DNA from 2 places in the Pseudoduganella aquatica genome. Region 2 is predicted to be linked to the other one. Evidence: predicted binding sites of a transcription regulator. Region 2 holds the regulator's gene; the other holds the start of a gene.

Region 1 (14,387 bases), 1.0 Mb from region 2:
CCGCTTCCATCGAGGTGTCGGCGAAGCTCACGCATTCCTGCGACGAGAACGGCACGCGCATCATGTGCAGGCAGTCCTGGAAGCCCATCACGCCCAGGCCGACCGGACGGTGGCGCATATTGGCGTTGCGGGCCTTGTCGACCGCGTAGTAGTTGATGTCGATCACGTTGTCCAGCATGCGCATGGCGGTGCGGATGGTCTTCTGCAGCTTCACGTGGTCCAGCTTGCCCTCTTTCATATGGGCCGGCAGGTTGACGGAGCCGAGGTTGCAGACGGCGATCTCGTCCGGGCCGGTGTTCAGCGTGATCTCGGTGCACAGGTTGGACGAGTGCACCACGCCCACGTGCGACTGCGGCGAGCGGATGTTGCACGGGTCCTTGAAGGTGATCCAGGGGTGGCCGGTTTCAAACAGCATGGACAGCATCTTGCGCCACAGGTCCAGCGCGGCGATCTTCTTGAACACGCGCATTTCGCCGGCGGCGGCCTTGGCTTCGTAGCCCAGGTAGGCCTGCTCGAAGGCCTTGCCCACTTTGTCGTGCAGGTCCGGCGCTTCGGACGGCGAGAACAGCGTCCACTCGCCCTTTTCCATCACGCGCTTCATGAACATGTCCGGAATCCAGTTGGCGGTGTTCATGTCGTGGGTGCGGCGGCGGTCGTCGCCGGTGTTCTTGCGCAGGTCGAGGAATTCCTCGATGTCCATGTGCCAGGTTTCCAGGTAGGCGCACACCGCGCCCTTGCGCTTGCCGCCCTGGTTGACCGCCACGGCGGTGTCGTTCACCACTTTCAGGAAGGGCACCACGCCCTGCGATTTGCCGTTGGTGCCCTTGATGTGGGCGCCCAGCGCGCGCACCGGGGTCCAGTCGTTGCCCAGGCCGCCGGCGAACTTGGCCAGCAGCGCGTTTTCCTTGATCGCGTCGTAGATGCCTTCCAGGTCGTCCGACACGGTGGTCAGGTAGCACGACGACAGCTGCGAGCGCAAGGTGCCCGAGTTGAACAGGGTCGGGGTGGACGACATGAAGTCGAAGGTCGACAGCAGGTTGTAGAACTCGATGGCGCGCGCTTCGCGGTTCTCTTCGCGCAGCGCCAGGCCCATGGCCACGCGCATGTAGAAGGCCTGCGGCATCTCGATGCGCACGTCGCGCACGTGCAGGAAGTAGCGGTCGTACAGGGTCTGCAGGCCGATGTAGCCGAACTGCAGGTCGCGGTCGGCCACCAGGGCCTTGGCCAGCTTGGCCAGGTCGAACTTGGCCAGCTCGGGGTCCAGCAGCTCGTTTGCTATGCCCTTGGCGATGTATTGCGGGAAGTAGGTCAGGTATTCGGCGGCGGCCTTGGCCTGCGCCACTTCATGGCCGAACACTTCCTTGCGGATGGTGTGCAGCAGGATGCGGGCGGTGACCTGCGAGTAGGCCGGGTCTTTTTCCATCAGCGCGCGGGCGGCCAGGATGGCGGACTTGTGCAGTTCCTCGACCGGCACGCCGTCGTACAGGTTCTTCACGGTCTCGGCCAGGATGGCGTCCGAGTCGACGTGCTTTTCCAGGCCGGAGCAGGCGGCGGCGATCAGGTCGCGCACTTCCTGCATCACCAGCGGACGGCGGGCGCCGTTTTCGGTCACGCTCAGCTGCGGCTCGGCGGCGGCGGCGGCGCCCTGCGATTCCTTCTTCAGGCGGCGTTCCTCCATGTGCTTGGCGCGGTACAGCACGTAGGCGCGCGCCACGTCGTGCTGGCCCGAGCGCATCAGCGCCAGTTCCACCTGGTCCTGCACGTCTTCGATATGGAAGGTGCCGCCGGACGGCTGGCGGCGCACCAGCGCGCTCACCACGCCGTTGGTCAACTCCTCGACGATCTCACGCACACTGGCGGACGCGGCGCTCTGGCCGCCGTGCACGGCCAGGAAAGCCTTGGTCATGGCGACATTGATCTTGGACGGTTCGAACGCCACCACCGCGCCGTTGCGGCGGATGATGCGGTAATCGCCCAGGGCGCTGGCAGCCGTGGCCAGGCCGCTGACTGCGCCCGCCGATGCCGGCGCTTGTGGCGCCGGATTGTTGGTGATGTCTTGAGTTGATTGCATTGAAGCTCCCGGTTTAGCAGCGTGCTGCGCGCATGTTTTGTGAGAATAAAGTTCGTCGATTGCCCTAAAGCATCTTTGAACGATTGCCAAGTTTTTTTACTACATCTAGTGAACTGGTCAAATTGTGCCACTAATTGTAGTGAGCCCGTGGGGTCTAGACAAGGGGGAAATTTGGCTTTGGAGCACGAAATTTCTGTTGACTTTTAGGGACGCCCCGCCGTTCAGGCCGTAGCGGGTTAGCGGGCGCTCACCGACCACGCGGCGGCGCCTGGCACCAGCCGCGCCCGCCCCGGGCGCCGCGCCTGCGGCACTGGCGTAAACGCAACATTGCCGCTTCATCCAGACCCGTCCGGGCTGGCAAAAACCCGGCGGGCCAGCATTATAGTCTAAAGCCCGTCCGGCTCCTGGATGTTCAATTTTTGCATCTGGTAGCGCAGCTGGCGGAAGCTGATGCCCAGCAGGCTGGCGGCCTGGGTGCGGTTGTACTGGGTCTGCGCCAGCGCGCGCATGATGATGTCGCGCTCGACCTGGGCCAGGTAGTCCGGCAGATTGCTCGGCAGCGCATCCGGCGCCAGCGCGCCCGGGGCGTAGGCCGGCGCCGCGGCCGGCAGCGGCTGGTAGCCCGACGGCGCGGACGCCGCCGTCCCCGGCGCGCCCTCCTCGCGGCGCAGCTCGGCCGGCGGCGGCACATAGCCGGGCGGCATGTCGCCGGCGCGCCCGCCCTTGAGGGCCAGGTCGCGCACCTCGATCACGCCGTCGTTGGCAAAGGCCAGCGCGCGCTCGAGGATATTCTCCAGCTCGCGCACATTGCCCGGGAAGGCATAGCCGCGCAGCGCCTCCAGCACGCCCGGCCCCAGCACCACGCGCTGCTCGAAGGTGCCCAGCCGCGCCAGGATGGCGTCGGTCAGCACGCCCAGGTCGTCCGGGCGCTCGCGCAGCGGCGGCAGGCTCAGCTCGATCACATTGAGCCGGTAGAACAAATCCTGCCGGAACGCGCCGCGCTCGACCAGCTGCTCCAGGTTCTTGTGGGTGGCGCTGATGATGCGCACGTCCACCGGCTCCTCGGCCGTGGCGCCTATCTTGCGCACGCGCCGCTCCTGGATGGCGCGCAGCAGCTTGACCTGCATGGCCAGCGGCAGGTCGGCCACCTCGTCCAGCATCAGCGTGCCGCCGTTGGCGGCCTGGAAAAAGCCGTCGCGCTCGTCGGCCGCGCCGGTGAACGCGCCCTTGCGGTAGCCGAAGAACTCGGCCTCCATCAGCGCCTCGGGGATGGCGCCGCAGTTGACGGCGATAAACGGCTGGCCCGCGCGCGAGCTTTGCGCGTGGATCTCGCGCGCCGCCAGCTCCTTGCCGCTGCCGGACTCGCCGTTGATGGCGATCGGCGCCATCGAGCGCGCCAGCCGCGCGATCTGCGCGCGCAGCGCCTGGATCACGGCCGAATCGCCCTTGAGCCGGCTGGCCGGCGGCTGGCCGGCCGCGCCCGGCCCCGCGCCCTCGCCCGTCCCGGCCGCGCCGGCCGGCGCGTTCAGCCGCAGCGCCGACTGCACCATCACGCGCAGCTGGTCCAGCGCCACCGGCTTGCTGATGTAGTCGAAGGCGCCCGCCTTCAGCGCCACCACCGCGTTGTCGGCGCTGCCGTAGGCGGTCACCACGGCGATCGGCGTGTTGCGGCAGCTGGCCGACACCTCGCGCACCAGCTCCAGCCCCAGACCGTCGGGCAGGCGCATATCGGTCAGCACCAGGGCGTAGCCGGCGCCGCCGCCGGCCTGCGCCAGGTAGCCGCGCGCCTGCGCCAGGTTTTCCGCGCTGTCCACGTCCAGCCCCATCTTGAGCAGCGTGATTTCCAGCAGCTCGCGCAGGTCGGCTTCATCGTCGACGACCAGCACGCGCGGGGAACTGCGGGGTGCACTCATGGTGTCCTTCTTATATAGTGTGGTGGTGGCGGTCCGGGCCGGCTCAGGCGCCCGGGCGCGCAAACGTGATCACGAAACGGCCGCTGGACTTGCGGCTGCCGTCGGCCTGCGCCGCCGTGTCGAAGCGGTATTCGTAGTCCAGCATGGCTTCGTTATTCAAGCACAATTCGCGCGCCAGATACAGGCCCAGGCCGGTGCCCTTGCTGGACGTGGTGTAGAAGGGCTCGAACAGGTGCAGCCGCACCTCGGGCGTGATGCCGGGGCCGTCGTCCTGCACGTGCAGCTCCAGGCCCGGGCTGCGGCCCTTGCCGCCCACCACGAACAGGCGGATGCTGGCCGGCCCGCCGCTGGCGTAGCGCACCGCGTTGTTGAGCAGGTTCAGCAGCACCTCGCGCAGGTGCAGCGCGTCGAAGCGCACCTGGCCGCCCTCGCCGGCCCCGCCCGCGCGCGCCGCCAGCGCCTCCACGTCCAGCTGCACGATGCCGGGCGCCAGCGCGTGCGTGTCCTGGAACTCGGCCGCCAGCTCGGCCAGGAAGCCGGCCAGCGCCAGCGGCTCGCTGTGCGGCTGCGCCTTGCGCGACAGCTGCAGGATGTCCTCCACCATGCGGTTCACGCGCGCCACATTGTCGCCCACGATCTTGAGCAGGCGCGTGTGCACCGGCCCGTCCAGGTCTTCGCTCAGCAGCGCCGTGGCGTGGCCGATGGCCGACAACGGGTTGCGCACCTCGTGCGCGATGCTGGCCGTGAGCCGCCCCATCGAGGCCAGCTTCAGGTCCTGGGCCTGGTTCTCGATGGCCGTCACGTCCTGCAGGAAGATCACGCTGCGCTCCACGCCCAGGCCCTCGGTCTCGACCGGCGCGAAGCGCACCTTCAAATGCGCCGCCAGGTCGCGCCGCGCGCTCCAGGCCGCCGTCACCTCCTGCAGCGCCGGGTCGGTGTAGGGCTTGATGGTCAGGAAGGCCGTGGCCAGCGCCGGGTCGGCCAGCCAGTCGCGGTAGGCGCGCGCCAGCGGCGCCAGCGCCGGCAGCGCGTCCAGCGGGAAGGCGCTGTCGCCGGCCAGGCCCAGCATCTGCTGCGCGGCCGGATTGCCGGCGTACACCTGGCCGTCCGTGCCCAGCACCACGATGCCGTCGCTCATATGCGCCATCACCAGCCGGTTGACCGACTGCTGCACGCCGATCTCCACGCCGCGCCGCGCCGCCAGCTCCTCCTGCCCGATCAGCTTGGCGGCCATGCGGTTCACCACCAGCACCGCCGCCAGCAGGGCCGCGCCGAACAGGCCGGCCTGCAGCAAGGTGCTGTCGGCGTCGAGCACGGCGATCTGCCACAGCGCCGCGCCCAGCATGAACAGCGCCACCAGCGAGGCGGCAAACAGCGCCAGCACCAGCGGCGCCAGGATGGCCAGGCCGGCCAGCGGGAACAGGTAGAGGATGGCCAGGCCGCTGCGCGCGCCGCCGGCCCCCAGGTAGAGCAGCGAGATCAGCGCCAGGTCGCAGGCGATCTGCAGCAGCAGCTGGCCCAGGAAGCGGCGCCGCAGCTTGGCCGTGAGCACGGCGAAGCCCAGCGCCAGCGCCAGGTAGGCGGCGCAGGCCTGGGCATAGAAATACGGCGCCTGGCCGCGCAGGCCGCGGCTGTCCACGCTCAGGTAGGCCAGCAGCACCAGCGCGATCACCACGCGGGTGGCGTTCAGGGTTTGCAGCGAGCGCCAGAAGGTGTCGCGCGAGGCCGCCGTCAGCGCTTGCAGGCGCGCCGTCACGTCAGGACGCCGGCTGCTCGGCGTGCGCCTGGCTGCAGAAGTCGCGCCCGCCGCGCCGCACCGCTTCCGAGGCCGGGAAGAAGATGCCGCAGTGCGCGCAGCTGAGCATGGTTTCCGCCTCGGCCACCGCGCGCGCGCGCGCCTGGGCCTGGGGCGAGGCGCCCTGGCGGGCGCGCGCCTCGGCTTCGGCCAGCTCGGCGGCGCGGCGCGCGGCCTCGCGCGCGTCGGCCTGCGGCTGCTGGGCGCGCGCGGCCGCGCGCAGCTTGCTGCGGATCGCCGCCACCACCAGGAATATCAGCGCCAGCCAGAACAGAATACGTGTCATGCCAATCCTCGATGCAAAACCACTTCCAGTACGAAACGGCTGCCGACATAGGCCAGCAGCAGGGTGGCGAAACCCGCCAGGGTGAAACTGAGCGCCGTCTTGCCGCGCCAGCCGCGGAAGTGGCGCCCGGCCAGCAGCGCCGCGAACAGCAGCCAGGACAGCAAGGTGAACACCGACTTGTGGTCCCACTTGAGCGCCTTGCCGAACAGCTCCTCGGAAAACACGATGCCCGACAGCACGGTCAGGCTGAGCAGCACGAAGCCGAAGCCTATCATGCGGAACAGCAGTTTTTCCATGGTCAGCAGGGCCGGCAGCTGGTCCAGCGCGGCCGACAGGAAGCCGCTGCGCTCGCCGCGCGTGTGCAGGCGCGACTCCTGCAGCGCCATCAGCACCGCGTGGAAGGCGGCGATGGTCAAGGTGGCGTAGGCCAGCGTGGCGATGGCGATATGCCAGCCCAGCATGCGCGCGTTGCCGTCCAGCGCCACCAGCGCGCCGGGGAACACGGCCTGCAGCGCCGCCGCCAGCGCCGCGTTGGGCATGACGATGCGGCGCAGGCCGTCGAGCGCGAAGTTGCGGTTTTCCAGCCAGTAGGCGCCCACCGAAATCCACAGCGCGGCCGACAGCATGGCGGCAAAGCCGATGCGCAGCGAGCCCGGCGCGGCCACCGCCAGCCACAGGCTGGCGCCGTGCAGCAGCCAGGCCGCCGCCGTGACGGCCGAAATCAGCCCGGCCCGGCGCGGCGGCAGGACGGCACACACAATATAGAGCAGCGCGGCTGCGATCAAAAAATAAGTCTGCATGGGGGATAAGTTTACACTATGCCGCGCCGGCGGGCGGGCCGGCAGGTTGGCGGGTTACGCGCTGTGCGCTAACCCGCCCTACGATCCGCGCCACCGATGGCGACCCCGTAGGGCGGGTTAGCGGCGGAGCCGCGTAACCCGCCGCAGCGCCGCCACTAATCCACCGCCGCCATGCGCAGCTCGTCGTGGTGGTGGCGCTGCTGCTCCTCCATCACCAGCTGGCCCAGCTCGCGCTTGAGCGCGTTGAACTCCGGCGCGGCCGGGTCGCGCCCGCGCGGCAGCTCGACCAGCAGGTCGCGCTTGACGGTGCCGGGCCGGTAGGTCATGACCACGATGCGGTCCGCCATATAGATGGCCTCCTCGATGCTGTGCGTGACGAAAATAATCGTCTTCTTCAGCTCGGACCAGATGCGCAGCAGCTCGTCCTGCAGATTGCGCCGCGTGAGCGCGTCCAGCGCGCCGAAGGGCTCGTCCATCAGCATGATGGGCGAATCGAGCGCCAGCACGCGCGCGATCGCCACCCGCTGCCGCATGCCGCCCGACAAATCCTTGGGAAAGCGGTTGCGGAAGTCGCTCAGCGACAGCATGGCCAGCAGGCGCGCCACCGTGGCCTCGATCTCGGCCTTGGGCTGGCCCTTGATCTGCAGGCCGAAGGCGATATTGTCGGCCACCGTCATCCACGGAAACAGCGCGTACTCCTGGAACACCATGCCGCGCTCCGGCCCCGGCGCCTCCACCTGCTGGCCGCCGGCCACGATGCGGCCGCTGGTGGGCGGCGCGAAGCCGGCCACCGCGTTCAGCAGCGTCGACTTGCCGCAGCCGGACGGCCCCAGCAGGCAGACGAACTGGCCCTGCGGAATGTCCAGGTTGATGTCCTGCAGCGCCACCACGTCGCGCTCGGCGGTCTTGAAGACCTTGCCCACCTGCTCGATTACGATATGTGCCATCAGTGCTCCAGTCCCCGGTGCCAGCGCAGCAGGTAATTGTTGAGGCGGTTCATGCCGACGTCGATGGCCAGGCCCAGCAGGCCGATGCTGATCATGCCGGCGATAATCTTATCGGACCAAAAATACTCGCGCGCCTCCAGGATGCGGAAGCCCAGGCCGTTGTTGACCGCGATCATCTCCGACACGATCACCACGATGAAGGCGGTGCCGATGCCGATGCGCACGCCCGACAGGATATACGGCACGGCGGCCGGCAGCATCACCCGCACAAACATGGTGGTGCCGGACGCGCCCAGGTTGCGCGCCGCCCGGATATAGATGCTGTCGACCTGGCGCACGCCGGCGATGGTGTTCATCAGCACCGGGAAGAAGGCGCCCAGCGCGATCAGGAACACGGCCGGCGGATTGCCCAGCCCGAACCACAGGATGGACAGCGGGATGTAGGCGATGGGCGGTATCGGCCGCAGCAGCTGCACCAGGGGATTGAGCCAGGCGTAGACGCGCGCGCTGGCCCCCATCGACAGCCCCAGCGGCAGGGCCAGCCCGGCGCCGATGACGAAGCCCACCACCACCCGGTACATGCTGCCCATGGCGTCGTGTATCAGCTCGCCCGAAAAGGCCCACGCCAGCCAGCTGCCCTGGTCCGCCGCGTAGGGCTGCAGCGGCAGCAGGTAGGCGATCCACTTCTCCACCACCGCCAGCGGCGAGGGCAGCACCTGCGGGTTCACCCAGCCCAGCACCGCCACCGCCTGCCACACGGCGATCACCACCGCCGGCACGACCAGGCCCACGCCCACCTCGCGCCACGCGGTCTTGAAAGAGAGCCCCATAGCGCCTCCTTATTTGACGTTCAGGCTTTTCTTGGCCGCGTCCAGCAGGTCGGTCTTGACCCAGTCCCTGGCCACCGGCGGCTTGGCCATCTTGCCCACGCCGGTTTTCACCATCACGTCGGTGGTGGTCTGGATATGCTCGGGCGTGATGTCATAGGAATACGGCGAATTGCTGATCGCGTCCTGGAAGTCGTCGCTGGTGATCTGGCCCTTGAACACCACCTCGCGCACGTATTTCTCCGCCACGGCCGGCTGGTCGATAAAGGTCTTGGTGGCCTCGACGAAGCAGCGCATGAACTTCTCGGCCAGCGGCCGCTTCTCTTTATAGAACTTCTCCGTCATCACCATGGTGCGGATGGGTTCGCCGATCGGCGTGTCGTAGGGCTTGATGATCTCGTTGCCGAAGCCCTTGTTGAGCGCCTGCGAGGACTGCGGCTCGGACTGCATCATGGCGTCGATATTCTTGCCCAGCAGGGCCTGGTTCAGATCGGCGTAGGCCAGGAACACCAGCTGCACGTCCTTGCCCGGCTGGTCGGACACGGTCAGGCCGGCCTGCTGCAGCTCGGCCAGCAGCAGTACCTCCTGGATGCCGCCGCGCGTCACGCCCACCTTCTTGCCCTTCAGGTCCTTGACCGTCTTGAGCTTCAGGTCGGCCCGTCCCACCAGGCGCGCGCCGCCCTTGGCGAAGCCGGCCACCACCACGATGGGCGCGCCGCCGGCCCGGCCGGAAATGGCCGCCTCGGACGCCGTGGTGCCCACGTCCAGCTCGCCGGCGATAATGGCCTGCATCACGTCCAGGCCCTTGGCGAACATATGCTCCTCGACCTTGATGCCGCACTTGGGCGCAATCTCTTTTATATAGGAGACGGCGCCGTAATGCGCAAACTTCAGGTTCCCCAGCCGCACGATTTCCGGCCCCTGCGCCTGCGCCTGGACCGAACCGGAAAACACCACCGCCGCCAACACACTGCCGATCAGTTTCAGTTTCATGCCGTCTCCTCTATTTAAAGGTGTGCGTCCATCATACCAAGCGTTCGTGTGCTTCAAGCAAGAATATAAAAAAATCAGTGCCGCCGCGCCATGCGCCGCGGCCCCCGGCGGCCGCGGCGCCGGCGCCGCCATAAGGTAGAATGGCGGTTTCGTCGCATTCACGTAGGCACAACATGCTAGACAATCTGACTCAGCGCCTTGCCAAGGTCGTCAAGACCATGCGCGGCGAGGCGCGCCTGACCGAAGCCAACACCGCCGAGATGCTGCGCGAAGTGCGCATGGCGCTGCTCGAGGCCGACGTCGCCCTGCCGGCCGTGCGCGACTTCATCGCCAAGGTCAAGGAAAAAGCCCTGGGCGAGGAAGTCATTTCCTCGCTGTCGCCGGGCCAGGCCCTGGTGGGCGTGGTGCAGCGCGAGCTGGCCGCCCTGATGGGCGCGGACCTCGGCCCGGAAGCGTCGCAGCTGTCGTTCGCCCAGCAGCCGCCCGCCATCATCCTGATGGCCGGCCTGCAGGGTGTGGGTAAAACCACCACCGTCGGCAAGCTGGCCAAATACCTGAAGGAAGAAAAGAAGAAGAAAGTGCTGACCGTCTCGGCCGACGTCTACCGTCCCGCCGCGATCGCCCAGCTGCAATCGGTGACCGGCCAGGTCGGCGCCGACTTCTTCCCGTCCACCGCGCAGGACAAGCCGGTCGACATCGCGCTGGCCGCGCTGGACTGGGCCAAGAAGCACTACCACGACGTGCTGATCATCGACACCGCCGGCCGCCTCGGCATCGACGAAGAGATGATGAAGGAAATCGCCGCCGTGCACGCGGCGGTCAAGCCGATCGAAACCCTGTTCGTGGTCGACGCCATGCTGGGCCAGGACGCCATCAACACCGCCAAGGCCTTCAACGACGCGCTGCCGCTGACCGGCATCGTGCTGACCAAGCTGGACGGCGACTCGCGCGGCGGCGCCGCGCTGTCGGTGCGCCACGTGACGGGCAAGCCGATCAAGTTCGCCGGCGTCTCCGAAAAGCTGGACGGCCTGGAGCCGTTCGACGCGGCCCGCATGGCCAGCCGCGTGCTGGGCATGGGCGACATCATGGCCCTGGTGGAAGAAGCGCGCAAAGGCGTGGACGCCAAGGCGGCGGCCGACCTGGCCGCGAAAGTGAAATCCGGCGGCAAGTTCGACATGAACGACTTCAAGGCGCAGCTGGGCCAGATGAAGAAAATGGGCGGCATGGCCAGCCTGGTCGACAAGCTGCCGGCCCAGTTCCAGCAGGCCGCCGGCGGCGCCAATATGGACCAGGCGGACAAGCAGGTGCGCCGCATGGTCGGCATTATCGACTCCATGACGCCGGGCGAACGCGCCAAGCCGGAGCTGATCAAAGCCACCCGCAAGCGCCGCATCGCGGCCGGCGCCGGCGTGCAGGTGCAGGAAGTGAACCGCATGCTGAACCAGTTCGAGCAGATGCAGACCATGATGAAAAAGCTGTCCGGCGGCGGCATGATGAAGATGATGCGCTCCATGAAAGGCATGATGCCGGGCCTGCGCTAAGCGCCTCTCCCCGAGTGAAAAGCCGGCCGCGCGCCGGCTTTTTTTGCGCCCGCGCGCGCGGTTTTCTCACCGCCGCGGTGCGTAAGCCCAGCATTGGCGGGCTTTACGTGGCGTTTCCGAGAAAAAACTCGAAAAACACTTGCATAGTCGGCAAATCCCAACCAATATTAGCCGTGCGATTGAATTGCGCAACTTTTCCCTGTGTTCGTTAAGGAGGCTCGAATATGGCAACAGCCAAGAAAACCCCAGCAGCACCAGCAAAGAAAGCAGCAGTAGCAGCAAAGCCTGCGGCCAAGAAAGCAGCGCCGGCCAAAACCGCCGCCGCCAAACCAGCCGCCGCGAAGAAAGCCGCAGCACCACGCAAGCCCAACGCCGCCTTCATGAAGGAACTGACCCCATCGGCTTCGCTGGCCGCCGTGGTAGGCGCCTCCCCGCTGCCGCGCACCGAAGTCACCAAGAAAGTGTGGGACTACATCAAGAAGCTGAACCTGCAAGACGCGGCCAACCGCCGCATGATCAACGCAGACGACAAGCTCAAAGCCGTCTTCGGCGGCAAAGCCCAAGTGTCCATGTTCGAAATGACCAAGCTGATCTCCGATCACTTGAAATAAGAGCCTGCGCGTGCGCAGCGCACACTAAAGCCCCCGTCGCACGCGCGGCCGGGGCCTTTTTTTTTGCGCCGCGTGTTGGCGGGTTACGCTGCGCTAACCCGCCCTACGAAGGCGATCCGCGATACGCGATACACGTTGCGGCCGTAACCCGCCACCGCGTCAGAATCCGAACGCGGCCTTCATCAGCTCGAACACCCTGGTATTCTCCATCGTCCCCTTGAACGCCTGCGCGCCCGCGCCGGTGGCGTACAGCTTCACGTCCCCGCCCCCATGCGTCTCGCCCTTGATGCGGATCCCCGTCTCCTGGTGATAATCATCGCCCAGCGCAGTCTCGCTGGACACGTCGGCGCGCTCGTTGGGGCGGTTCGGCCCGTTGCCGAAAGCCAGCGCCGTGTAGGTGCGGCCGTCCGCGTCGCGCGCCGGCGTGCCGTCCGCGTTGCGCACGATGTCCAGGATGGGATTGCCGCGCCGCGCCGTGCCGTTGAAGGCCAGCGTGTGGTCATGGTCGGCCGTGATCACGATCAGCGTGTTGCGCAGGCCCGGATCGAGCAGCTGCATGCGGTCGATGGCGGTCTGGATGGCGTCGTCGAACGCCACCAGGTCCACCAGCGCGTGCTTGGCGTTCGAGTCATGCAGGCCGTGGTCGATCTTGCCGCCTTCCACCATCAGGAAGAAACCCTCCGGCCTGGCCGACAGCAGCGTAATGGCCTTGGACGTCATCTCCGACAGCGAGGGCTGCGTGGCGGCCTCCCCTTTCGGATTGCGCGCGCCGCGCTCCAGCTCATACGCCAGATGGTCTTCCTTGGCGTACAGGCCCACGAACTTGCGGCCCGGCCTGGCCTCGTCCATCTGCGCCTTGTCGGTGGCCACCGCGTAGCCGCGCGCGGCCAGTTCGGCCAGCAGGTCGCGGCCGTCGGCGCGGCCCTTGGTGTTGGCGGCGCTGTAAGGCGTGAAGTGGTGGCGGCCGCCGCCCATCAGCACATCCAGGCCGTCGCCCAGCGCCGCGTTGTAGCCCGCGCCGCCCGGCACCGCCTGCACCGCGATGGCGTAGCCGCTGTTGCGGTGGCAGCTGTGCGCGTAAGTGGAGGCAGGCGTGGCGTGCGTCGCCTCGGTGGTGGTGACCGCGCCCACCGCCTTGCCGTGCGCCTTGGCCAGTTCCAGTATCGTCGCCGCAGGGCGGCCGTTGCCGGCGGCGCAGGTGTCGATGGTGAGGTTGCCGTGCGCGTCCTTCTTCGGCGCGCTGGCCTTGGTGTCGGACGACATGGAGATCACTTCGTTCTGGATCTTCACGCCCGTCATGTAGGAGCCCATGGAAGGCGCGCTGTCGGTGGTTTGCGCATCCTGCGAGTAGGTCTTGATGCGCGCCACGCGCTCCAGGCGCTCGAACTTGAGCAGGCCCTCTTCCTTGTACTGGTGGATGCGCGCGGCGGTGATGGCGGTCGGCCCCATGCCGTCGCCAAGGAAGAAGATGATGTTCTTGGCTTCGCCGGCATGGACGCCGGCGCTTGCCGCCAGCAGCAGGGAGGGAATCGCGAGATATGGTTTCATATTGTTTTTATCCTTTACCAGCCGGCTGCGTTCTTGATCAGCGTGTGTACTTGCGTGTTCTCCAGCGTGCCCCGGAAGTCCGCCGCGCGCGCGCCGATGGCGCCGAGGTAGACGTCCGTGCCGCCGTTGGTGGTGCTGCCCGGCGCCATGCGCACCGTGGCCTCCTGCCGGTAGCCCGGCTCGGTGACGATGGCGTCGCTCAGCAGCGAGCCGCCGGCGCGGCTGCCCTGCACGCGGTTCACGCCGTTGCCGTAGCCGATGATGGTGTAGGGGACGTCGTCCAGGTCCTTGTAGTAGCTGCCGTTCGAGTATTTGCGCACCAGGCCCAGCACGCCGGGTTCGGTGGCGGTGGTCTTGCCGGTGCGGATGGAGTAGCCGTTCAGTATCAGCGTGCTGTCGCTGCTGGCGGTCATGACGATCAGCGTGTGCTTGAGGCCGGGGTCGATGGCCTGCATCTTGGCGATGGCCGTTTGCAGCGCCTTGTCCAGCGCCACGGTTTCGTCGAGCGCGCGGCGCGCGGTCGATGCGCGCTGCGCCTGGCCGATCTGGCCGTTGCCCACCACGAGGAAGAAACCCTTGCCGCTGCCGGCCAGCACGTCGATGGCTGCCGAAGTCATGGCCGGCAGCGACGGCGCCTTGGCGCCGAAGATGCCAGCCACGCGCTGCCCCGCAGCCGGTGCGAGCGCCTGCAGCGCGGCGGCGTCGGCCACTTGCTGGTAGCCTTTGCCGCGCAATTCGGCCAGCAGGTCGCGGCCGTCGGCGCGCTTGTGGAAATACTGCGCGCCGCCGCCCAGCACCACGTCCAGGCCGCCCGCCAGCTGTTCGTTGTAGCCCGCGCCGTCCGGCACCAGCGCGGCGGCGATGTCCTCATTGCGCGTGGCTTGGCAGGTGTGCGCATAGCCTGCCGCCGTCAGCGCGTCCGTCACGCTGGCCCCGTTGACCACGCCCGCCGCCCAGCCGCGCTTGCGGGCCAGCTCCAGCAGCGTGGCCGGCGCGCGCGGGGCTGCACCCGCGCCCGCGCCGCAGCCGCTCACGGCCAGTTGCCCGTTATTGGT
Region 2 (14,387 bases):
GGTGTCCCGCCGTCCTGTCAAATGCTCTTGAGCATCAACTGTCGCCGCAGGCCGCTTATTTGGCTTTCAGGCGTTCGCGGGCCGTGGCGGCGGACTCGCTGTCCGGGTACTTGCTCAGCAGCTCGGTCAGCGTCTTCTTGGCGTTGGCGACCGCTTTCAGCTCGGTCTGGCAGCTGGCGATGTTGAGCATGGCTTCCGGCGCGCGCGGGCTGTCCGGGTAGGCTTTCACCACCACTTGCTGCGCCAGGATGGCGGCCTTGCAGTCCTTCTGCGCGTAGTAGGTGGTGCCCAGGTAGTACTGCGCGTTGGCCGCGTAGCCCGATTCCGGGTACTGGCGCACGAATTCGGCCAGCGCCACGGTGGCGGTCTTGAAGTCGCCGGCCTTGAACAGCAGCATGGCCGCGTCGTAGGCTTTTTGCTCGGCCGGGTCCACGGCGGCGGTCTTGCCGTCGATGGTCACCTGGCGCGGCTCGAGCTTGCGCAGGCGGGCGTCGAGGTCGACGTAGAAATCTTTCTGGCGCTTTTGCGTGTTGGCCAGTTCGTTGGCCAGCACTTCCAGCGAGCCGCGCAACTTGGCGATTTCGCTCATGGTCTGCTCGTGCTGGTTGTTGATGTCCAGCGCGATGGACTTGTCGGCCTTGGAGTCGATGCGGCCGTTCAGCTCGGCGCGCATGGCTTCCACCTTGGCGCGCAGGTCGAGGATGGCTTTGCGGGCTTCGTCGTCGTCGAACAGGGCGGCGCTGGCGTGCAGCGGCAGGAAGGTGGCGGCGGCCAGCAGGGCGGCGGCGGTGGCGGAACGCAGGCGGAATTTGGTCAGTGTCGTCATGTGCATTGCGCTTTCAAAATAGAAACGGGGCAGGGCGCAGTATAAACTGCGCGCCGCCCCGTGTGTTGCCATACTAAGACTACAGAATTACTTGTAGACGATATCGGCACGGCGGTTTTGCGCCCATGCTTCTTCCGTGTGGCCTTCGGCTTTTGGCTTTTCTTTGCCCAGCGATACGGCTTCGATCTGGCCTTCTGGCACGCCCAGGGCGGTCATGGCTTTACGGACGGCTTCAGCGCGCTTCTGGCCCAGGGCCAGGTTGTATTCTGCGCCGCCGCGTTCGTCGGTGTTGCCTTGGATCAGGATCGAGCGCTTGGCGTTCTTGGTCAGGTAGCCGGAGTGATTCTGCACCACTGGCTTGCCGTCTTCACGCACAACGTAGCTGTCGAAGTCGAAGTACACGGAACGCTGAGCCAGCACGCCTTTAGGATCGTCCAGCGGGTCGATCGAAGCGGTTTGTACTGGGGCAACTGGGCGGGTGTCGGCAACTGGCTTGGCCGCTTCAACTGGCTTTTCCACCACTGGTGCTGGTTCTGCCACTTTTACTGGGGTCGAGCAAGCCGACAGCAGGGCTGCGGTGCTGAGGATGAAGGCTACGCTTTTAACGTTACGCATGGTTAGTTCTCCTGGTCGTTGATGAAAGGACTGCTTTTTACTTCATGAAAGGACCCCAGGTGGGCTCCTTGATATTGCCCGCTTGAATCGTCAAGCGTTGCTTTACGCGGCCGTCGACCGACACCACAGCCAGCGATTTGCGGCCGCCCGAAACGGTCGCGTACAACAGGTACTTGCCGTTCGGGGCGAAGCTAGGCGATTCGTCGCTGGTGGTGTCGGACAGGCGTTGTTCCTGGCCGGAGGCGAGATCCAGTACAAAGAGCTGGAAGTTGCCGCCGTCGCGCCGGGAGATGTAAGCCAGCGTGTTTCCGTCCGAGGAAATACGCGGGCTGATGTTGTAGCTGCCGCTGAAGGTGACGCGCTTGGCTTCGCCGCCGTTGGCGCTCATGCGGTAGATCTGCGGGCCGCCGCTGCGGTCGCTGGTGAAGTAGATGTACTGGCCGTCGGCCGAGAACTGCGGCTCGGTGTCGATGCCGGAGCTGTTCGAGATGCGGCGGATGCCGCTGCCGTCGGCGTTGGCGATGAAGATCTGGGTGTTGCCGGTCTTGGACAGGGCCACGGCCACCTTGCTGCCGTCCGGCGACCACGACGGCGCCGAGTTGCTGCCTTTTTCATTGGCCACCACGGTGCGCGCGCGCGTCACCAGGTTCTGCACGTAGACCACGGGTTTTTTCTGCTCGAAGGAGACGTAGGCCACCTTGTTGCCGTCCGGCGACCAGGACGGCGAAATGATGGGCTCGTTCGAGATCAGCGCCGGCAGTTCGTTCTCGCCGTCCGAGTCCGCCACCACCAGGCGGTACTGGCGGCCCTGCTGGGTGACGTAGGCGACGCGGGTGGCGAAGGCGCCGCGCACGCCGGTCAGTTTTTCGTAGACGTCGTCGGCGATCTTGTGGGCCGACAGGCGCACTTCGTTGACCGAGGTGGTCTGGTCCATCTGTGACAGCTTGGTGGCCTTGATGGTGTCGTGCAGCTTGTAGCGCACGTCGAAGCCGCCGTTGGCCAGCTTGCTGACGGTGCCGACCACGATGGCGTTGGCGCCGCGCGATTTCCATTGGCTGTAGTCGACGTCGTTCGGGTTGTTGATCACGCCGGCGTCGATGATCTTGAACATGCCGCTGCGTTCCAGGTCGGCCTTGATGACGGCCGACACCTGGGCAGGCGCCACGCCTTCGTCGGCAAAGGCGGCCACGGCGACCGGGATCTGGTTGCTGCCGACACCGGAGATTTCCACCTTCAGCTGCGCGTAGGCGTTCAGGCTGGCCAGCAGGCTGGCGGCGGCGAGTGCATTGGTCAGGCTAGTCATTTTTTTCATATTGGTTCTCAAGGCAAATCTTTCATGTTGAATCCTGCGGTAATCTCGCGTTCGACCGTGCCGTCTTTCTTCTTCGGCAAAGGCGAGGACTTGGCGATGGCTGCTTCCACCGCCAGGTCGTAGGCGGGAATGCCGCTACTCTTGATCTTCCGGACCGAAATAATTTCCCCAGTTGGCAGTTGCTCGATCTTGAACTCGGCGCGCGGGTTGCCGGCGACGTCGCTGCCGGCATACGCGATGTTGCTCTTGATCTTGGCGGTAATGGCTGCCACGTAGCCGCTGTCCAGGCGCGGCGCGGTCGCTTTCGCGGCCGTGCCGGTGGTGCCTGCGCCAACGGCGCCCGTGATGCGCGCCATTTCCGCCGCACGCTGTTTATCCAGCTTTTTCTGCTCTGCTTCCGCTTTGGCCTTGGCTGCCTTTTCGGCGGCTTTCTTGTCTTCCTTGGCCTGATCCAGCTTGGCCTTTTCCTCGGCCAGTTTCTGCTCTTCCAGCTTTTTCTTCTCGTCGAGTTTCTTCTTCTCGTCGAGCTTCTTCTGTTCGAGTTCCTTGGCCTTTTGTTCGGCTACTTTTTTTGCCTTCTCTTCTTCAACGCGTTCCTTCTCGGCCTTTTCCTTGGCCTTGCGCTTTTGCAGCGCAATCTCGGGGTCGACGGCCGGCGGCGGCGCTTCCACTGGTGGCGCTACCACCTTGGGCGGCGGCGTGGGCGCGGGCTCCGGTTCCGGCTCGGGCTCAGGTTTCGCTTCCGGCGGCTGCGGCGCCGGCGGGGCGGCGGTCTGGGTGCTCATGTCCCACACTTCCGCTTCCACCGCCACCGGCTCGTTGTTCTGCCATGCCACGCCCACCCACAGGAAGAACAGCAGGCCCGCGTGCATGGCAGCGGCCAGGCCGATCGAGCTCCAGCGGTCGTCGCGTTTCGGCACCCGGTACGGGCCGCCTGCGGTGGCGTGTTTCATCGTCATACTTTACTTCGTGGCCAGGCCAACGCGGCTGATGCCCATCTTTTTCGATTCCGAAATCAGCTGGATCACGTCGTCGTACTTGCTTTCCTTGTCGCCGGCGATCATCACCGGATACTCAGGGTGCGCCTCATGCAGCTTGCGCAGCTTGCGCACCAGGGCGTCGCGGTTGGGCTCGGTCTCCGGCGCGTCCGCGTTCTTGCCCTGCACGCCGATCGACAGCGCGCCGTTGGGCTTGATAATGATCTGGATATAGTCGTCCGGCGGGCGGGTGGAGCGCTCGGCCTGCGGCAGGTCCACCTGCGACGGGTTGTTGGACGAGGGCATGACCATGAAAATAATGAGCAGCACCAGCATCACGTCGATGTAAGGTACGACGTTGATTTCGGACTTCAGCTTGCGGCCGCCTCGGCTGCCGCGCATGCCGCTGGAGAAGGAAGATGCCATGGTTATGCTCCCCGGTTAGCGCGACTGGCGCTGCAGGATGTTGGAGAACTCTTCCACGAAGCTCTCGAAGCGGATGGCCAGGCGGTCGATATCGTGCGAGAAGCGGTTGTAGGCGACCACGGCGGGGATGGCGGCGAACAGGCCGATGGCGGTGGCGATCAGCGCTTCGGCAATACCGGGCGCGACGGCGGCCAGCGTGGCTTGCTGCACATTGGCCAGGCCGCGGAAGGCGTTCATGATGCCCCAGACGGTGCCCAGCAGGCCGATGTAGGGCGAGACCGAGCCGACCGAGGCCAGGAAGGCCAGGTGCGATTCGAGCGCGTCCATTTCGCGCTGGAAGGCGGCGCGCATGGCGCGGCGGGCGCCGTCCAGCACGGCGCCGGCGTCCAGCTCGCGGCTGGCCGCGTGCGCGGCCTTGCCCTTGATGAATTCGCCCATGCCCGCTTCGAAGATGCGCGCCAGCGCGCCGCTCTGTTCACGGTTGCTGCCGGCGCTCTGGTGCAGCGCGTGCAGGTTGCCGCCGGCCCAGAAGGTTTTCTCGAAGTCGATGGTCTGGCGGCGCGCGGCGCGCACGGCGAACATCTTGCGGAAGATATAGGTCCAGCTGGTGAGGGAAATGCCGAGCAGCAGCGCCATGATCAGCTGAACGATCAGGTGCGCGTTGGAAATCAGGGCGATGAAGGAGAGGTCTTGAGTGACGTTCATTGTTTCAGTCTGAGTTTGGGGATGACACGGCGCCGCGCATGCGTGCCGCTACCACATCGGGCACCGCGCGCGGGCGCAGCGCGGAATCGACGCAACCAACTTTCACGCGCGCCGTGTTAAGCAACTGATCGCCGTTCCAGGCTTGCTGCACAAATTGCAGCGAGGCGCGGCCCAGTTTTTCGATACTTAAGGTTAATTTTAGTACATCGTCGAGTTTAGCTGGCGCATGATACTCGGCAGCGACGCTTTTCACGACGAACATGGCGTCGTGCTGCTGCAGCAGGGCGTGCTGGTCAACGCCGATGGCGCGCAGCCATTCGGTCCGCGCGCGTTCGAAGAATTTGAGGTAATTTGCGTAATAGACAATGCCGCCGGCATCGGTGTCTTCGTAATAGACACGGACATTCCAGGTAAACTCTGAAGGCATGTTGTTCTGACTACTAATGAGATTGGGCAACATTCTACGCGATTTTGCAAGCGAGTTTGGCCCTCTTGTAACACTCGCTTACGTTTTTTTCGGCGAAAAGATGGATTTTATCCCCGTTTGATCGTGAAAGGGGAGAAACCCTGACAAGTCGGCATCAGTTCAATCTGGTTCACATTCATGTGCGGCGGCAGCGTGGCGATCCAGTAGGCGGTGTTGGCGATGTCCTGCGGCGCCAGCGGCACCGTGCCCTCGTAGACCTTGGCGGCGGCCGCGTCGTCGCCCTTCATGCGCACATTGGAGAACTCGGTGCCGCCGCACAGGCCGGGCGCCAGATTGGTGGCGCGCACGCCGGTGCCCACCAGGTCGGCGCGCAGGTTGAGGGTGAACTGCTCGACGAAGGCCTTGGTGGCGCCGTACACATTGCCGCCCGGATAAGGATAGGCGCCGGCGGTGGAGCCGATGTTGATAATCGTGCCGGCGCCGCGCGCCACCATGGCGGGCAGCACGGCGTGGGTCATGGTGACCAGGCCTTTGCAATTGGTGTCTATCATGGTTTCCCAGTCGTCCAGCGAGGATTCGTGGGCCGGCTTGACGCCCAGGGCCAGGCCTGCATTGTTGACCAGCACGTCGATCTGGCGCCATGCGGCCGGCAGGCCGTCCAGCGCGGCGCGGATGGCGGCCTTGTCGGTCACGTCCAGCGCGATAGGCAGGACTTGGTCTCCCAGTTCGGCAGCCAGGGCCTGCAGGCGGTCGATGCGGCGGGCGGCGATGATGGCTTTGTGGCCGTTGGCGGTGAACACGCGGGCCATGGCGGCGCCGAAACCGGCGCTGGCGCCGGTGATGAAGACGATCATATTGCTTCCTTACTAATAGATGACATGGTGGAGTAGGGCAAGTGTAGCGTAATTGCCTGAGTTGATAGTACAATCTGGCTTCCATTACGTCTCACGTGACTGGCGAAAAGCCGGGTCTGCGCTTGCGCGATCTATCGGCGAAAGGTGGGCATCCACCGGGGAACGTGAGATTTCAAATCAACAGCCGTTCGCCTGGGCAGCCACCGATGGAAAGCACGAAGAGGCTGCTCCTCGCTTATTGGCGTTCCTCATTCGATCCACCTGCCAGATTTACTCTCTCACTTGGAGTTTTTTCATGTTTGCAAAAGATCACACCCTGTCCTCCGTCGATCCAGACCTGTTCGCCGCGATCCAGAAGGAAAACACCCGCCAGCACGACCATATCGAGCTGATCGCTTCGGAGAACTACACTTCGCCAGCGGTGATGGAAGCCCAGGGCTCCCAGCTGACCAATAAATACGCCGAAGGCTACCCGGGCAAGCGCTACTACGGCGGCTGCGAATACGTGGACGTGGTCGAGCAGCTGGCGATCGACCGCGTGAAGAAACTGTTCGGCGCGGAAGCGGCCAACGTGCAGCCGAACTCGGGCTCGCAAGCCAACCAGGGCGTGTTCTTCGCCGTGCTGAAGCCGGGCGACACCATCATGGGCATGTCGCTGGCAGAAGGCGGCCACCTGACCCACGGCATGGCGCTGAATATGTCCGGCAAATGGTTCAATGTGGTTTCCTACGGCCTGACGCCGGAAGAGGACATCGACTACGCCGCCATGGAAGCGCTGGCCAAGGAACACAAGCCCAAGCTGATCATCGCCGGCGCGTCCGCCTTCTCCAAGAAAATCGACTTCGAGCGTTTCGCCGCCGTGGCGAAAGCCGTGGGCGCCTACTTCATGGTGGACATGGCCCACTACGCCGGCCTGATCGCCGCCGGCCTGTACCCTAACCCTGTGCCGCACGCCGACTTCGTCACCTCGACCACGCACAAATCGCTGCGCGGCCCGCGCGGCGGCATCATCCTGATGAAGGCCGAGCACGAGAAGATCATCAACTCGGCCATCTTCCCAGGCATCCAGGGCGGCCCGCTGATGCACGTGATCGCCGGCAAGGCCGTGGCCTTCCAGGAAGCGCTGCAGCCAGCGTTCAAGGAATACCAGCAGCAAGTGGTGAAGAACGCCGACGTGCTGGCCAAGACGCTGATCAAGCGCGGCCTGCGCATCGTGTCGGGCGGCACCGAGTCGCACGTGTTCCTGGTCGACCTGCGCGCCAAGAACCTGACCGGCAAGGAAGCGGAAGCCATCCTGGGCCAGGCGCACATCACCTGCAACAAGAACGGCATCCCGAACGACCCGCAGAAACCGTTCGTGACCTCGGGCATCCGCCTGGGTTCGCCGGCCATGACCACCCGCGGTTTCAAGGAAGCCGAAGCGGAACAAGTGGGCAACCTGATCGCCGACGTGCTGGACAATCCGCATGACGCCGCCACCATCGAGCGCGTGAAAGCGGCCGTGAAGGTGCTGGCTGACGCGCATCCGGTTTACGCTTAAACATTGTCTTGGTAACATCAGGGCGCCGTGACCGTGTTGGTCCGGCGCTCTTTTAATATTCGAAAGCCCGGCGCCAGATGAAATGTCCGTTCTGTCAGCATGAAGAAATCCACGTCCTTGACACCCGCGTGTCGGAGGAGGGGGACGCGATCCGCCGCCGCCGCCGCTGCGGCAAGTGCGACAAGCGCTTCACGACATACGAGCGCATTGAACTCGTGATGCCGTTCGTGGTCAAAAAGAACGGCAGCCGCACGGAGTACGCTGCGGCCAAGTTGCGCGGCTCCCTGACGCTGGCCTTGCGCAAGCGGCCCGTGGCGGCTGCCTCGCTGGACATGGCGGTGCAGGCGATCGAAGAAAAACTGCTCACCAGCGGCAAGCGCGAAGTCGATACGCACTATATCGGCGAGCTGGTGATGCAGGAGCTGAAGCGGCTGGACAAGGTGGCCTACATCCGCTTCGCTTCCGTCTACAAGAATTTCGAGGACCTCGCCGAGTTCCAGGACGCCATCGAAGAAGTCGGTCAGGCGCCGAAAACCTAGTTCGCCTCAATGGCGGGCGAAGATCTGGTCCAGCGTGGGCGCGTCGATGACCGCTTTGGCCCAGTCTTGCAGCTGGCTCAGGCTGGCTGTGGACAGCATGGAGGTGATGTCGTCTGGCAGGGTGCCGAAACGCTGGCTTAGCTGCAGGGCGAGCAGGGCGGCTTGGCCTTGCTGTATTCCCTCCTGCCTTCCTTCCTGCCTTCCTTCCTGCCTCCCTTGCAGCATCCCTTCTTGCCTTCCTTCTAGCGCAGCTTTGACCTTCGCCTCAGCCAACTCGCGCCGCATCACGATTCTGGCGCCGCGCGGAATGTAATTTTCCATGGTGGGTCTCCCTTGAATTTGGGCCATGTCCTGCCAGAGCTGGGCTTCCAGCTCGGTGGGCAGGAGCATGATCCAGTCGATGACGTGGAATAAGTTTACGATACGTTGATGGTCCCAGTCACGCGCCAGCAGCAATCGTGTCAGCTTCCATTTTGCAGCAAGCCGTTGCTCGGGCAGTCCATGCGTTTCCTGAGTCAGCAGATGAGCGGCGGTAAGCAAGGCGAAGGGGGTGTGATGCTCCAACAATGCGCCGGTATGCTCGGCAAGATCCTGTAGTTTAGTGGTGCGGAACCTCAATTCCAGCGTGCAGCCGAACAGCAGTCTAGCCCTCGGTGTGCTGACGCGTTTCGATCTGGCGCAAGGCCGCTGCCGAAGGTTGGCGCTGGCACACTTCATTCCTGCTTGCAATGACGATAGGCAATCGCTAGTGGGATTTTAAGGCTGAGTTATATGAGCTTTGATCTGCGTCAAAGCGGCTTGCGCATGGGCTGCTAACTTGCAATCAGGGTGTCTCTCAAGCGGCTTGTGCGGAGGTGGCGTATGGCATCGCAACGGCGGATTCACGGCTTCGCGCTGATCGAAGTGCTGGTGGCGGTGGTGGTGCTGGCCGTCGGCGTGCTGGGAGCCGCCGGCATGCAGCTGGTGGCGCTGCGTGTGCGCTACGAATCGCAATTGCTGAGCAATGCAGCGCAAATGGCCTTCGCCATGGCCGAACGCTTGCGCGCCAATCCGGGCCAGATCGCCACCGCCTATCTCTCTCTGGACTATGACGCGCATGCCGAGCCGGTTCCCGCCGCGCCCGGCCGCCAGTGCTGGGCCGGACCGTGCGACAGCGCCGCCATGGCGCAGGCGGATATGTATGATTTGAAGCGGCAAATCGCTTTGCAACTGCCCGGCGGCCGGGTGCGCATCTGCCGAGACACGGGCATGTGGAGCAGTGGCCGGCTGCGTTGGCCCTGCGCGGGCGGCCCTGCGGCGCCGGTAGTCGTCAAGGTTGGCTGGCGCGGCAAGAATCCGGACGGTACGGCGGCCAGCGATGTGGACGGCGATTATGCGCCCGGTGTGGCGCTGGTGCTGGCGGGAGTGGCGCCATGAAAAAGGCCGTCTGCAATGGTGATGCAGGCCGCAGCCGCGAGCGCGGTCTCGGCCTGGTTGAGATGGTGATCGCGATCGCGGTGGGCTCGCTGGTGACGTTGGTGGCCAGCGCGCTGCTGGTGAATGCCAGCGCCAATTATGCGTTTCACACTGAAAGCGCCCGGCTCAATGACAGCGGCCGCTACGCGCTGTCCATCATCAGCCAGTCCGTGCGGCAAGCCGCGTTTGTGAACTGGGATGATGCTAGCGTGCCGCCGGCAACCACGCCGGAAAGCAGCGCCAACATCAGCGGACTGGATGACGCCAGTATTTCCCGCAACAGCAACGGCATTGAGGATCCGCTGCCCGCAACCGTGAATGGCAGCGATGTGCTGGCCTTGCGCTATGCCGGCTCCGGCTCGCCCGAGGCGGACGGCTCCGTGCTGAATTGCGCCGGCTTTGGCATTGCGGCGGCGGGCAGCGAAGCGCAGCGCGGCTGGAGTATTTTCTACGTTGCGAAGGGTAGCGACGGTGTCGCCGAACTGCGGTGCAAATATAAAAGCGCGCACAGTTGGGGCGCCGACGCCATCGTCCGCGGCGTGGACAGTTTCCAGGTGCTATACGGAATCGACACCGACACGCCGGCGGACGGCATTCCCAACCGCTACCTGAGCGCGAGCGCCATCAACTTAATGGATGGAGATCTGGTGCTGGAGGGCGCTACCGCCGCTGCACGCGCACAGGACTTCAACCGTAAAACGTGGTGGAAGCGTGTGGCCAGCATCAAAGCGGCCTTGTTGCTGCATGGCGATGCTTACTCCCGCGTTGGCGCCGTGCCGCTGAAGTACGACCTGCTCGGCGGCGCGTACACCGGCAGCATGGCCGATGGCGACCGTGGCGTGCACATAGATGAGCAGTTGCTGCCCGATGGCGAACGCCAGCGCGTTCGGCGCGTGTTCGAAACATCGATCGCGCTGCGTAACGCCGGGGGCGGGTGATGGCCGCCATCCGGCAAATCAGCGCGGTCCCCATGCTCGCGGAGCAAGGGATTGCTCTGCTCCTCACGTTGCTGATGCTGATTGCCGTGCTGCTGCTGGGCGCATCCGCCGCCCGCATGGCCATGCTGGGCGAGAAGGCGGCGCGGGCCGAACGCGACCGCTACGTGGCATTGCAAGCAGCGGAGGATGCGCTGGCCGACGCGGAAAAGGAGATTAACGGCGGCGCCGCCAGCACGCCGGCGCGTGCCGCGCTGCTGGCTCCGGGCAGCGGCCTGGGCTTTGTGCAAGGCTGCGGCATGGGCGCCGACAACCCCGGGCTTGGACTGTGCGCGCCTGCGGATGGCGATGTGCCGGTGTGGGAGAGCGTCGACATCGGCGACGACGGCGCCGCCTCGCGCTCCGTGCCGTTTGGACGGTTCACCGGCGCGCTGATGGAGACTGGCCAAGGTCTGCTGCCATTCCGGCGCCCGCGCTACATCATCGAGCGCATGCCTTACCACCCGCCTGGCGCAGATGCCGGAAGCACGCAGTACCTGTACCGCGTCACCGCCATCGGTTTTGGTGCGCGCGAATCCACCGAGGCCGTGCTGCAAGGAAGCTATCGCAAAGCAGACGAGGGAGGGACGCCATGAAACTGCCATGGACGGACCGCTGTGCGCGTTGGCTCGGCGCCAGCCGGCGAATGGCGCGTGCAGTGTGCACAGTATTGGCTGCAGTGCTGGCCGCCGCGCAAGCTGCCGCTGTGCAGCCGCTGGTGGAGCTGAGCACCGAGCCGCTGGGCGCCAGTTGCGTGCCGCATCCGGACTTGCTGCGCGGCGCCGCAGCGGTGGCGTCCACGCCTTCCGGTATGGCGGTGTTCCAGGCAGGCGCGCGGCCCGGCAGCTGGAGCGGGGTGTTCACGCGCTCGGCCGTGAGCGTGGACGCATCCGGCGCGCCGCAGATTTCGGCCCCTCTGTGGGACGCCGCTGCTTTGCTGGACGCCTTGCCCGAGCCGGACCGAAGCCGCCGCATCTACACCTCCAGGCTGGAGCAGGGCAGGCGGGTGACGATAGCCTTCGAGTGGGACGCGCTGTCCGCCGCGCAACGCACCGCCCTGAACCGCCCGCCGCCGCCCGCCCGTCCAGTGTCCGACCGCAAAGGCGAAAAGCGCCTGGACTGGCTGCGCGGGGACCGCAGCGAAGAAGGGCGCTTGTTCCGCCGCCGCGCCAGCATACTTGGCGACGCCGTCAACGGCATCCCGGTGTACGCCGGGCCACCGTCCGCCGCAGGCAATGGCGACGGCTACCGCGCTTTTTACGACAGCATGCAGGCGCGCACCACAGCGGCCTACCTGGGCGCCAACGACGGCATGCTGCATGCCTTCGATGCGGTGAGCGGGGCCGAGCTGTTTGCCTACGTGCCGGAGGCCTTGTTCTCCCTGCTTAGCCGCCTGCCCGACCGCAACTATGTGCATGGCGCTTATGTCGACGGCCCGGCCAGCGTGGCCGAAGCGCAGCTGGACGGGAACTGGCGGACGGTGCTGGTATCCGCCATGGGGGCCGGCGCGCAGGGCGTATTCGCGCTGGACGTCACGAATCCGTCCGCCTTCCCCCAGATCGGCGGCGCGCTGTGGGAGTTCACCGACCGCGATGACGCGGCGATGGGCAATGTCACGTCCCTGCCGCAGATTGCGCGCTTGCGTCTGCGCAGCGGTGCCAATGCCTACCGCTATTTTGCGCTCGTGAGCAGCGGCGTCAACAGCCAGGCCAGCGACGGCAATGCCGACCCGGCCAATGCCAGCGCCTTGTTCCTGCTGGCGCTGGACAAGCCGGCAGGCGAGGCATGGCGGCTGAACCGGAACTACTATCGCCTGCAAGCGCCGGGCGGGGAGCCCGGCCGCGCCAATGCCCTGAGCGCGCCGGCGCTGGTGCTGGACGGCGACGGCGCCGTGCTTTATGCCTACGCCGGGGATTTGCAGGGCAATCTGTGGCGTTTCAGTTTTACGGGCGGCGAGCCGTGGCGGGATGCGGCGGAAGGCCCTGTGTTTGTCGCGCGCGACGCTCGGCGCGTGCGGCAGCCCATCACGATGCAGCCCCGTGTTGCCAATGCTCCCGGCGGTGGCTATCTGATCCTGTTCGGGACCGGGAAATTGCTGGAGGCGGCAGACCGCGATCCGGCCCGTTATGGCCAGCAATCCTTCTACGCGGTGCTGGACGACAGCGTGAACGGCCGAGGCGGAACGCGCGCGGACTGGCCCCTGGGACGTGGCGATCTGGCCCAGCGCGAACTGGAGGGCGCGCCGGATGCCGCAGTGCTGGCGCTGCGCGGGCGCAGCTTCACTTACGGCGGCGCCGGCGGTGCGCATGGCTGGTATGTCGACTTCAATGGCGCAGGAAGGGGAGAGCGCAGCGTCGGCGGCGCTGCGTTAGCCGATGGACAGATTTTCTTCAACACGGTCTTGACCGGCGCCAGCGCCTGCGCGTCCATCGCCAGCCGCAGCTACGCGCTCGATGTGCTGAGCGGGCTGGCGCCGGACAGCGCCGGTGTACCGCTCTCCGGAGAGGCGGCCGGCACCCTGGTCGCGGACTTTCTGCCCGGGCCGGCGGCTGTGATCGTGACCGAGGCGGCGCAGGCGGTGCGCCAGGCTGGCGGCCGGATGCTGGTCAGCAAGCGCATCGCCGCCGTCAATGCGGGCGCCAGGGAAGCTGGTGCGCTGCCGTCGGCGCGGGCCAAGGCGGTGCTTGCTGCCGGCAGGCTGGGCTGGCGAGAGCTGGCCAACTGGCGCGAGCTGTATCAGGCAGCACAGGGGCGGACGCCGCAACGGCGGGACAGGGAGCAGCCGTGAAGTCCATGAACGCCATTTGCGCCCGGCGCTGCCGGGGCTGGACCATGCTGGAGGCCTTGGTCGTGCTGGTGATTGCCGTGGTGCTGGCCGCGTTCTCCTATCCTTCCTACAGCCAGTTCGTGATCCGCAGCAAGCGCGTGGAAGGGCAGGCTGCCTTGCTGCTGCTGATGCAGCAGCAGGAGCGCTACTTCAGCGCCCACAACAGCTACATTGCCTTCTCGTCCGGCTCCAACGATCCCGCCGAGCGCGAATTCAAATGGTGGTCCGGCGCCAGCGCCGCCGGAAGCGCATATGAGATCGAAGCAAAGGCCTGCGACGATGAAGCGATCTCGAGCTGCGTGCAGCTGATTGCCACGCCGGGCACGGCCAAGGTGGATGCGCACTACGAGGACAGGGAATGCGGAAAATTGATACTGACCAGCGCCGGGCTGCGGCTGGCAAGCGGGCAGGGCGTGCGCTGCTGGCGCTGAGCCGCGCCACGGCGGGCCTTACGCTGATCGAATTGCTGGTCGCGCTGGCGCTGGCAGCCATTCTGGCCGGCGCCGCCGCGCCCAGCCTGCAATCCCTGCTGCAAAAGCAGCTGTTGCGCGCAGCCCTGAACGATGTGCAGGGCGCCATCGCCCTGACTCGTTCACTGGCCATCGCGCGCGGCGGCGTGGTGCTGATGGCGCCGCACGACGCCAGCGGCGATGCGTGGGAGCGGGGCTGGACCGTCTTCGCCGACCGCAACGGCAACCGCCGTCCGGATCCCGGCGAGGAACGCTACGCTGTCCAGCAGCCCATGGCGGACGGCATACATCTCGGCGCGCAATTCACTTCCGGCACGGGACCGGCTTATCTTGCCTATAATGCTGCTGGGCGCAGCTGCCAGGCGGGCAACAGCCAGGCGGCGCGCTGGGGCACGCTGACGCTGGAGGCCGGCCAGCACAAGCGCCTCGTCAAGATCAAT

What was found. Region 2 encodes NrdR, which represses ribonucleotide reductase genes. Its sites were predicted from a motif close to CACNANATNTNGTG; they were not measured.
Region 1: KT882_RS27755 (ribonucleoside-diphosphate reductase subunit alpha) is a predicted target of NrdR. The motif match lies at 2,169-2,182, and genes of this name have one in related genera.

The regions. Positions count from the first base shown of each region.
Region 1 is NZ_CP086370.1:6,222,600-6,236,986, forward strand. It holds gene KT882_RS27755 (ribonucleoside-diphosphate reductase subunit alpha) at 1-2,071, opposite strand, end outside; gene KT882_RS27760 (sigma-54-dependent transcriptional regulator) at 2,458-3,984, opposite strand; gene KT882_RS27765 (sensor histidine kinase) at 4,028-5,740, opposite strand; gene KT882_RS27770 (PP0621 family protein) at 5,742-6,065, opposite strand; gene KT882_RS27775 (cytochrome C assembly family protein) at 6,062-6,865, opposite strand; gene KT882_RS27780 (ABC transporter ATP-binding protein) at 7,021-7,812, opposite strand; gene KT882_RS27785 (ABC transporter permease) at 7,812-8,642, opposite strand; gene KT882_RS27790 (ABC transporter substrate-binding protein) at 8,652-9,632, opposite strand; gene ffh (signal recognition particle protein) at 9,806-11,173, shown strand; gene KT882_RS27800 (SWIB/MDM2 domain-containing protein) at 11,398-11,784, shown strand; gene KT882_RS27805 (alkaline phosphatase) at 11,944-13,332, opposite strand; gene KT882_RS27810 (alkaline phosphatase) at 13,347-14,387, opposite strand, start outside.
Region 2 is NZ_CP086370.1:5,177,933-5,192,319, reverse strand. It holds gene ybgF (tol-pal system protein YbgF) at 56-826, opposite strand; gene pal (peptidoglycan-associated lipoprotein Pal) at 914-1,441, opposite strand; gene tolB (Tol-Pal system beta propeller repeat protein TolB) at 1,479-2,753, opposite strand; gene tolA (cell envelope integrity protein TolA) at 2,762-3,712, opposite strand; gene KT882_RS23195 (ExbD/TolR family protein) at 3,716-4,156, opposite strand; gene tolQ (protein TolQ) at 4,172-4,861, opposite strand; gene ybgC (tol-pal system-associated acyl-CoA thioesterase) at 4,866-5,321, opposite strand; gene KT882_RS23180 (SDR family oxidoreductase) at 5,396-6,142, opposite strand; ZMP/ZTP riboswitch at 6,228-6,347, shown strand; gene glyA (serine hydroxymethyltransferase) at 6,438-7,682, shown strand; gene nrdR (transcriptional regulator NrdR) at 7,760-8,221, shown strand; gene KT882_RS23165 (DUF4351 domain-containing protein) at 8,228-8,938, opposite strand; gene pilV (type IV pilus modification protein PilV) at 9,083-9,637, shown strand; gene KT882_RS23155 (PilW family protein) at 9,634-10,614, shown strand; gene KT882_RS23150 (pilus assembly PilX family protein) at 10,614-11,246, shown strand; gene KT882_RS23145 (pilus assembly protein) at 11,309-13,438, shown strand; gene KT882_RS23140 (type IV pilin protein) at 13,444-13,908, shown strand; gene KT882_RS23135 (GspH/FimT family protein) at 13,836-14,387, shown strand, end outside.